3 regions of the Xanthomonas sp. NCPPB 3570 genome follow, and region 1 is predicted to be linked to each of the others. Evidence: predicted binding sites of a transcription regulator. Region 1 holds the regulator's gene; each other region holds the start of a gene.
What was found. The regulator FliA, encoded in region 1, starts transcription of late flagellar genes. The targets are predictions, from matches to a motif close to TAAAGTTTNNCNNNCNNNGGCCGATAA.
Positions count from the first base shown of each region.

Region 2: the regulator FliA is predicted to act here: its motif matches at 1,462-1,488, upstream of AC1PLR_RS14070 (methyl-accepting chemotaxis protein).
Region 3: the regulator FliA is predicted to act here: its motif matches at 1,324-1,350, upstream of AC1PLR_RS06970 (methyl-accepting chemotaxis protein).

Region 1 covers NZ_CM161513.1:2,237,013-2,240,250, reverse strand. The annotation lists gene flhF (flagellar biosynthesis GTPase FlhF) at 1-146, shown strand, start outside; gene AC1PLR_RS09825 (MinD/ParA family ATP-binding protein) at 133-1,017, shown strand; gene AC1PLR_RS09820 (RNA polymerase sigma factor FliA) at 1,014-1,763, shown strand; gene cheY (chemotaxis response regulator CheY) at 1,783-2,175, shown strand; gene AC1PLR_RS09810 (protein phosphatase CheZ) at 2,176-2,787, shown strand; gene AC1PLR_RS09805 (chemotaxis protein CheA) at 3,052-3,238, shown strand, end outside.
Region 2 covers NZ_CM161513.1:3,217,994-3,221,231, reverse strand. The annotation lists gene AC1PLR_RS14080 (methyl-accepting chemotaxis protein) at 1-869, shown strand, start outside; gene AC1PLR_RS14075 (hypothetical protein) at 1,145-1,321, opposite strand; gene AC1PLR_RS14070 (methyl-accepting chemotaxis protein) at 1,656-3,238, shown strand, end outside.
Region 3 covers NZ_CM161513.1:1,566,584-1,569,821, forward strand. The annotation lists gene AC1PLR_RS06965 (DEAD/DEAH box helicase) at 1-1,049, shown strand, start outside; gene AC1PLR_RS06970 (methyl-accepting chemotaxis protein) at 1,496-3,151, shown strand.

The DNA.
Region 1 (3,238 bases):
TCCCCATCACCTGGGTGACCGATGGACAGCGTGTGCCGGACGACCTGCACCGCGCCAACGCCGCCAGCCTGGTATTGCGCCTTGAAGATTTGCGGCGCGCTGCCGATAAGCCCTGTACTCCGGAGCAGACCCATGCCGTCGCGTGACTACGTCAATCTGACCAATGCCTTCCCCCTGTCGGCGACGCGCAGCGAACCGCTGGGTCCGGTGCGCACCATCGCCGTGACCGGCGGCAAGGGCGGCGTGGGCAAGACCAACATCTCGGTCAACCTGTCCATGGCGCTGGCCGACATGGGCAAGCGCACCCTGCTGCTGGACGCCGACCTGGGCCTGGCCAACGTCGACGTGCTGCTGGGGCTGACCCCCAAGTTCACCGTGGCCGACCTGGTCGCCGGGCGCTGCACCCTGGAAGAGGTGCTGATCGACATGCCCAACGGGCTGATGGTGGTGCCCGCCGCCTCCGGCCGCCGCTACATGGCCGAGTTGCCGCCGGCCCAGCACGTGGGCCTGGTCAACGTGTTCTCCGAGTTGCAGCGCGAGCTGGACGTGATGATCGTCGACACCGCCGCCGGCATCACCGACAGCGTGCTGACGTTCTGCCAGGCCGCGCAGGACGCGGTGGTGGTGGTCTGCGACGAGCCGGCTTCGATCACCGACGCCTACGCATTGATCAAGGTTCTCTCGCGCGAGCGCGGCGTGGACCGGGTGCAGATCGTCGCCAACATGGTCCGCGACCTCAACGAAGGCCGCCTGCTGTACGACAAGCTCAGCCGGGTCTGCGAGAAGTTCCTCGGCGACGTGTCGCTGAACTACCTGGGCTGCGTGCCGCAGGACGACTGGCTGCGCCTGTCGGTGCAGCGCCAGCAGCCGGTGGTCAAGGCCTACCCGTCCAGCCCGTCGGCGCAGGCGATCAGCGAGATCGCCCGGCGCACCGCGCGCTGGCAGGCGCCGACCGCCCCGCGCGGCAACGTCGAGTTCTTCGTCGAACGCATCATCCAGCGTGGGGTGGCCGCATGAACGCCGCCGCCCACTACCGCGCCGTCCAGCGCAACAGCGCCAACGACTACATCACCCAGCACTCGGACCTGGTCCGGCGCATCGCCCACCACCTGGCGGCGCGGCTGCCGGCCAGCGTCGAGATCGACGATCTGATCCAGGCCGGCATGATCGGCCTGATCGAGGCCTCGCGCAGCTACGACGCCGAACAGGGCGCCTCGTTCGAGACCTATGCCTCGATCCGCATCCGCGGCGCGATGATCGACGAGATCCGCCGTGGCGACTGGGTGCCGCGCTCGGTGCACCGCCGCGCCCGCGACGCCGCCTCGGCGATCCGCAAGATCGAACAGAGCACCGGCCGCGCCGCCGCCGCCAACGAAGTGGCCGCGGCGATGGACATGCCGCTTCCCGAATACCTGCGTTTGATGGAAGATGCCGCCCGCGGCCAGGTGCTGAGCCTGGAGTCGCGCATCGAGGACCATGGCGAACTGGATACCATCGCCAAGGGCGGACCCAATCCGCAGCAGATGCTCGAGCGCAGCGAATTCGGCCGCGAGCTGGGCAAGGCGATCGCGCAGTTGCCCGAACGCGAGCAGTTGGTGCTGTCGCTGTACTACGAGCAGGAATTGAACCTCAAGGAAATCGGCGCGGTGCTCGGGGTCAGCGAGTCGCGCGTGTGTCAGATCCATGGCCAGGCCACGGTACGGTTGCGCGGACGCCTGAAGGCGTTCGAGGTCGCCGATGCCGGTCTGGAAGACGAAGAATAGGAACCCTTAGGAGTCAGTGGTGAACAAGAACATGCGGATTTTGATCGTGGACGATTTCTCGACGATGCGACGCATCGTCAAGAATCTGCTCGGCGATCTGGGCTTCACCAATACCGCCGAGGCCGAAGACGGCAACAGCGCCCTGGCCGCGCTGCGCTCGGCGCCGTTCGAGTTCGTGGTCACCGACTGGAACATGCCGGGCATGACTGGCATCGATCTGCTGCGCAACATCCGCGCCGACGACAAGCTCAAGCACCTGCCGGTGCTGATGGTGACCGCCGAGGCCAAGCGCGAGCAGATCATCGAGGCCGCACAGTGCGGCGTGAACGGCTACATCATCAAGCCGTTCACCGCGCAGACGCTGCAGGAGAAGCTGGGCAAGATCTTCGAACGCCTGGGAGCGACCGCCTAAATGGAAGCCACCGCCGAACGTACCGCCCTGATCGAACGCCTGCAAGGCGCGCTGGACGCGCTGGAAAACGGCGACGAGGCCGGCTGGCGCAGGGAGATCGACACCCTCGCCGCCTGGCGCACGCGGCCGATGATGCAGGGCCTGAGCCGGCTCGCGCGCGATCTGGGGCAGGCGCTCGGCGAACTGCCGGTGGTGCCCAGCGAGGCCGGCGAGCTGGACGACGCCTGCTCGCGCCTGGACCACGTGGTGGAGATGACCGAACAGGCCAGCCACCGCACCCTGGACCTGGCCGAGGAATGCCGTGCGCTGGCCGACCAGCTCGCCGCCGGCGGCCTCAGCGGCGACCAGAGCGAGATCCTCGACAAGATCCGCCACAACCTCACCGAAATGGCCCTGGCGCAGAGCTTCCAGGACCTGACCGGGCAGATCATCCGCCGCGTCGCCGGCATCGTGCGCCGCGTGCACGAAGGCTTCGGCGCGCTGGGTCTGCCGCCGAAGGAAGAAAACAAGAAGGCCGACGGCAGCCTGGCCGGTCCGGCCCTGCCCGGCCTGGACCGCCACGGCGTGTCGCAGCACGACGCCGACGACCTGCTGTCCGGATTGGGACTCTAGAGCCTGCCCACGCCATTGGAATAGGCCACGCCGCACTTGGGTGCGCGCGGCGAGAAGAATGAGGGAATTTATGTCAACAAACGACCAAATGATGACGCAGGTTCGCGCGCACCCAAGCGCGGCCCTTCGGGTTGCCGTGTCCGGCCCCCAGGCGGCCGCGCACGGCTTGAACAGGCGGTCGGCCTGTCGCGGCGCCGCGCGCAACCACCTGGGAACCGGACACGGCAACGTGGCCTGTTCCAATCGCGTCGGCAGGCTCTAGCCATGAGCGCCGTACCCGACGACATCGCTGCCGACTTCATCATCGAGGCCCAGGAAATCCTGGACCGGCTCGGCGAGCAGCTGGTGTCGCTGGAGCAGGCGCCCGAGGACAGCGGCCAGCTCAACGCCGTGTTCCGCGGTTTCCACACGCTCAAGGGCGGCGCCGGCTTCCTGGCGATCAACGCCATGG
Region 2 (3,238 bases), 980 kb from region 1:
TCGCTGCCGGCAACGACGACCTGTCGCGCCGCACCGAACAGCAGGCCGCCAGCCTGGAAGAAACCGCAGCCTCCATGGAGGAGTTGACCTCCACGGTGCGCCAGAACGCCGAGCATGCCCGCCAGGCCAACCAGTTGGCGGTGGGCGCCGCCTCGGTCGCCTCGCAGGGCGGGGCGGTGGTCGGCCAGGTGGTGACCACCATGAGCGGGATCGAGGATGCGTCGCGGCGCATCGCCGACATCATCTCGGTGATCGACGGCATCGCCTTCCAGACCAACATCCTGGCCTTGAACGCCGCGGTGGAAGCGGCGCGCGCCGGCGACCAGGGCCGTGGCTTCGCCGTCGTCGCCAGCGAGGTGCGCACCCTGGCGCAACGCTCGGCCAGCGCCGCCAAGGAGATCAAGGGTCTGATCGACGACTCGGTGAGCCGTGTCGCCGAGGGCTCGGCGCTGGTCGACCAGGCCGGCAAGACCATGACCGAGATCGTGAGCTCGGTGCAGCGCGTCACCGACATCATGGGCGAGATTTCCGCGGCTTCGCAGGAGCAATCCGCCGGCATCGAGCAGGTCAACCAGACCGTGACGCAGATGGACGAGAGCACCCAGCAGAACGCGGCATTGGTCGAAGAGGCCAGTGCGGCGGCGCGCTCGATGGAACAGCAGGCGGTGGAACTGAGCCAGGCCGTGGCGCTGTTCAAGCTGGACGCCTCGGCGGCCACGCCGGTGGTCCAGGCGCCGCGTCAGCACACCGCCCCGACGCCCGCAGGCAAGCGCAGCGTCGGTCCGGCAGTCGTGAAGGCCTTGCCGCCACGACGTGCGGCGCAGCCGGCAGCGGCGATGGCGCTGGACAAGGACTGGCAGGAGTTCTGAGCCGCACGAGGTTGTGTCATCGGGCGGGCGGCGCAGTGCGCGCCGCTCGCTCTGTCGAAGGCCGGCGGCCCTGGTGCCGCCGGCGTCGTATCCGGTCGATCCGGGCGCCGCGCGCGGCAGCCGAGCGACCGCACCCTGGTCGATGCGGCGACTGGCCGGAGGGCGTCGCCACCGCGCGCCTCTGCGCCGTGCATCGCCGTCACGTTGCTTCCCTGTGCAGGTGCGCGCGCGTAGACCGCTCCACGCGTCGCCGTCATCCGTGCATCCATCGCGCGTCACCGTCGACGTGCCTCCATGTCGCGCACGCGCCGAGCGCCGTCGCGCAACTCATCGTCTCCGACCGGTGCGGCAATGCGAACGCGATCGCATTCTTCGCCTGTGCCGCGCACCCTGATGGCGGCGTGCGCCATCGGATCGCTCCATTTTCCATTGGCCGCGCGCGTGTGCTGCATGCAAACGTCATGCCGCTTGTTGCAATAAAAAATGCACACGCCTTTCACGCAAAACCGCCGGTCCGCGCGTCGCGCGCATGGGCTCTCCACACCCCTGTCATATGCCTGAGGGTGTTCAATAAATTGTCTGCAATCGCCTCTCAAGTCCCGCCACAAGGGGCCGTTACATCGCCCGCACATCGAGCGGGGTGCGTCATCAAGCGTTTGATTCCAAACGTTTTTTCACGGTTTCTTCATCCTCGCTCGATGCGGGCGCGCACAACGGCCATCGCGTCGTCGTGCGTGATCCGGGGCGATCCCATCGCCTCTTTCATTCCCCCAGACAGGCCACTCCATGATTGCATTCCTTCAGCGCTACAACGTTGGCGCTCGGCTCGCCACCGCGTTCGGCCTCCTCATCCTGCTGTCCTCGGCACTGGTCGTTGCCGGGCTGCTGACCTTGGTCCAAGCGCGCGAGCGGCTGGACGGCATCGTCCAACGCAACATCGCCGCCATCCGTGCTTCCAGCGAGATGCTCAACGCGAGCTCGGCCGTCGCGATCAATGTCCGCAACATCGTGCTGCCGACCTCCCAGGAGGACAACATCCGCTTCGCCAAGGTCATCACCGAGCAGCGCGCGCGCTATCAGGCGGCACGCAATCGGGCGGGTGCCATTCCCAGCGGTGCGCAGAGCCAGGCCGTGCTGGAGGAGGTCGATCGCGCCCGCGCGCTGACCGTGGACGTCAACAACCGCGTCATCGACCTGGGCATGCACTACAAGCCGGATGAGGCACTGGCCCTGCTGATGGGGAAGTCGGCGCCGCTGACACAGAAATGGCAGGACGCGATCGGCCGCTACGCCGATCTGCAGGCCACCCGCAGCAACGAGGCCTATGCGGCCGCAACGGCGGCGATGGCGCGTGGGCGCGCCATGCTCATCGCCGGCGGCCTGGCGGTGGTGCTGGTCAGCAGTGTGCTGGCCTGGCTGATCACCCGCAGCCTGACCGTGCCGCTGAATCGCGCCACCCGTGCCGCCGAGGCCATCGCAGCCGGCCGCCTGGACAACGACGTGGCCACCGACGCACGCGACGAACCTGGCCGCCTGCTGCTCGCGATGGGCGGAATGCAGACCCAGTTGCAGCGCTTCTCCCGCGAAACCGCGTTGATGATCGAACTGCATGCGGACAAGGACATCAGCCACCGCATGCCGCAGGACTTCCCGGGTGTGTACGGCGAGCTGAGCAAGGGCATCAATACCATGATGTTCGAGCACCTGGACGCCATCGTCGATGCCATCGCCGTCCTCAACGAATACGCCAACGGCGACCTGCGCCGCGACGCGCGTCGCCTGCCCGGCAGCCGCGCGGTGCTGCACGAGTCGATGGACGCGGCCAAGGCCAGCCTGCTGGCGATCAATACCGAGATCAAGCGCCTGGCCGCGTCGGCCGCGGCCGGCGACTTCAGCACGCGCGGCGATGCCACGCACTTCCAGCACGATTTCCGGCTGATGGTGCAGGACCTCAACGCGATGATGGAGGTCAGCGATCGCAATCTCGGAAAGCTGTCGGCGCTGCTGCAGGCCATCGCCGCCGGCGATCTCACCGCGCGCATGCACGGCGAGTTCCACGGGGTGTTCGCGCGGATGCGCGACGACGCCAACGCCACTGCCGACCAGTTGACCGGCATCGTCGGCCGCATCCAGACCGCCGCGGTCAGCATCAATGCCGCGGCCACCGAGATCGCCACCGGCAACGACGACCTGTCGCGCCGCACCGAGCAGCAGGCTGCCAGCCTCGAAGAGACTGCAGCCTCGATGGAAGAGTTGACCTCCACAGTCAAGCAGAACGCCGAGCACGCGCGCCAGGCCAACCAGCTCGCCAGCGGCGCGGCCTCGGTGGCCTCGCAGGGCGGCGTGGTGGTGGGCCAGGTGGTCGAGAC
Region 3 (3,238 bases), 670 kb from region 1:
CACAGTTGGAGGGGGTGGAGGTCGCGGCGCCGCTATGGGAGGCCGAGCTGTTGCCGGCGCGGGTGCGCGACTACCGCCCGGCGTGGCTGGACGAGGCCTGCAGCGCCGGACGCACGCTGTGGACGCGGCTGCGCCCCGGCGCCGGCGGCGCCGCACCGACGCTGCGCAGCACGCCGATCCTGCTGCTGCCGCGGCGCAGCGCCGGGCACTGGTCGCGGCTGTCGCCAGCGCCGGAAGCCGGCACGCTGGGCTCGCGCGCGCGCAAGGTGGCCGACCATCTCGAGGCGCACGGCGCCTCGTTCTTCGACGAGATCGCCGAGGCGACGCGCCTGCTGTCCACCGAACTGGAGGCGGCGCTGGCCGAGCTGGTCGCCGCCAGCCGGGTCCATTGCGACAGTTACGCCGGCCTGCGCGCCCTGCTGGTGCCGCCCTCGAAGCGTCCCTCGGCGCTGTCGCGGCGGCGGCCGCGCATGGCGCTGTACGGCGGCATCCAGGACGCCGGACGCTGGGCCGTACTGCGTGCCGACGCCGAGGCCGACGACCCGGCCGCACGCAGCGAGGCGGTCGAGCACGTCGCACGGACGCTGCTGCGCCGCTACGGCGTGGTCTGCTGGCGCCTGCTCGAGCGCGAGACGGCGTGGCTGCCGCCATGGCGCGAACTGCTGCGCGTCTACCATCGGCTGGAAGCGCGCGGCGAGATCCGCGGTGGGCGCTTCATCGACGGCCTGTCCGGCGAGCAGTTCGCCCTGCCGGAGGCGATCGGCCTGCTGCGGCAGATACGCCGCCAGCCTGGCGACGGCAATTGGCTGTGCGTGGCTGCCGCCGACCCGGCCAATCTCCTCGGCAGCGTGCTCCCCGGCACGCGGGTACCGCGGCTGCCGGGCGCGCGCGTGCTGTACCGCGACGGCGTGCCGATGGCGAGCTGGGTCGGCGAGCGCTTCGAGCCGCTGCAGGACATGAATGCCGAGGAGCATGCGCATGCGCGGCGGCTGTTGCGCGGTGGCGCTGCGGCGGAACGGCGCACGCTTGTGGCACTGCAGATGGCGTGAAGGCAATGCGCCGCGCCCGCCCGCCGCGATCGCGCTTGTGACATATCGGCGCTGCTTTCACATTCTGTCTACAAATTAAAGGGGTTGGTATCCCACTTTGGCTCCGGTGCAAAACCGGGGTGTTCTGCCTTTGCAGAACAAGTGCGACATCGACGTGTTGCGACCCGCCCTTGCTCTGCTGCGCGTCGAGCACCGCAGCGCAATGCCTCTTTCGCATTCACGAATGTCGCGAAAGCGCTTGTCTTATGCGGGATTCCGCAATTTTCACGCGATTTAAAGGCGCCCTCGATTGCGCCGATAGCCCTCACGCATGACGTTGCAGCGCAGCGGTCCTCTGGCGACTCAGTCAGAGGCATCGCTCCGCGAGGCGCCGCGACACGCAGCCGGACGCATCGCCCGGCGCAGGCGGACACACACAAATCGGGGTACACACCATGTTGGGCAATATGAAAATCGGGGTCAGGCTGACGGCGGCATTCCTGATCGTGGCGGCGATCGGCGCCTGCATCGGCTGGGTCGGCATCCGCAACTCGGGCCGGATCAACGACTACGCCACCGCGCTGTACGAGCGCGAGCTGCTCGGCCTGTCGCACCTCAAAGAGGCCAACATCAATCTGATCAATGCCGGCCGCGCGCGCGCCAACCTGCAGTTGGCCAGCACCGCGGAAGACCGCGCCAAGCACGTGGCCAATATCGACAAGTACACCGCCAATGTGGTCGAGCACATGGACAAGGCTAGGACCTCGTTCGACGACCCGGCGACGCTGGCCAAGCTGGCCCGCTTCGACCAGGTGTGGAAGACCTACCTGGAGCGGCGCGGCCTGTTCGTCGAGTCGGTGATGCGCGAGCCGCTGCCGGAAGGCAACGCGCAGCTCGCGGAACTCTCCAAGGGCGTGCGCAGCAGCTCCGACGAACTGGATGCGCTGATGTCGGAACTGAGCGAGATCAAGGAGGCCAATGCTTCCAAGGCCAACGATGTCACCGACGAAATCTACGCCAGCAGCACCCGCACCATGCTCGCCATCGTGATCGGCGGCGTGCTGCTCGGCGTGGGCCTGGGCGTGTTCATCAGCCGCAGCGTGACCCGGCCGATCGGCAAGGCGGTCAGCGTGGCCAATGCGCTGTCCGAGGGCGACCTGAGCATGTCGATCGAGGTGCGCGGCCGCGACGAGACCGCGCAGTTGCTGCTGGCGATGCAGCGCATGGTCGAGAAACTGCAGCAGGTGGTCGGCGAGGTCAACGCCAGTGCGCAGAGCCTGGCTGGCGCGTCGGAGGAGGTCAGCGCCACCGCGCAGTCGCTGAGCCAGGCCTCGACCGAGCAGGCGGCCAGCGTCGAAGAGACCAGCGCCTCGCTGGAGCAGATGACCGCCTCGATCGCGCAGAACACCGACAACGCCAAGGTCACCGACGGCATGGCCGCGCAGGCGGCCCGCGAGACCCTGGAAGGCGGCGAGGCGGTGGTGGCCACGGTGGCGGCGATGAAGCAGATCGCGCACAAGATCGGCATCATCGACGACATCGCCTACCAGACCAACCTGTTGGCGTTGAATGCGGCGATCGAGGCCGCGCGCGCCGGCGAGCACGGCAAGGGCTTTGCGGTGGTCGCCGCGGAAGTGCGCAAGCTGGCCGAGCGCAGCCAGGTCGCCGCGCAGGAGATCGGCGAGGTCGCCGGTTCCAGCGTGGAGCTGGCCGAGCGCGCCGGGCAATTGCTGGAGACCATCGTGCCGAGCATCAAGAAGACCTCGGACCTGGTGCAGGAAATCGCTGCCGCCTCGCAGGAGCAGTCCTCCGGCGTCACCCAGATCAACGTGGCGGTGGTGCAGCTGAGCCAGATCACCCAGCAGAACGCCACCGCTTCCGAAGAGCTGGCCGCCACCGCTGAATCGATGAGCACGCAGGCCGTGCAGTTGCAGGAAAGCATGGCCTTCTTCCAGTTGTCCGCCGCTGCGCGCCGTGCCGCGCAGACGCTGGACGAAAGCGAAGCGCCGCTGCCGCTGCGCGCGGCCGGTTCGCGCTGGGCGCCGCGTGCCACCTCCGCTGCCGCGCGCCGTCCCGGTGCAGGCAATCGCGACCGCAGCGAAGCGCTGCTGGGCCGCGCCTGATCCATTCCCTGGCGGCGCCGGTCGCGCCGCCAGTTCCGTGTCGCTGTCGTTGTCACAACTGCCCCATTGTCGGGAGAGTGCCGTGCT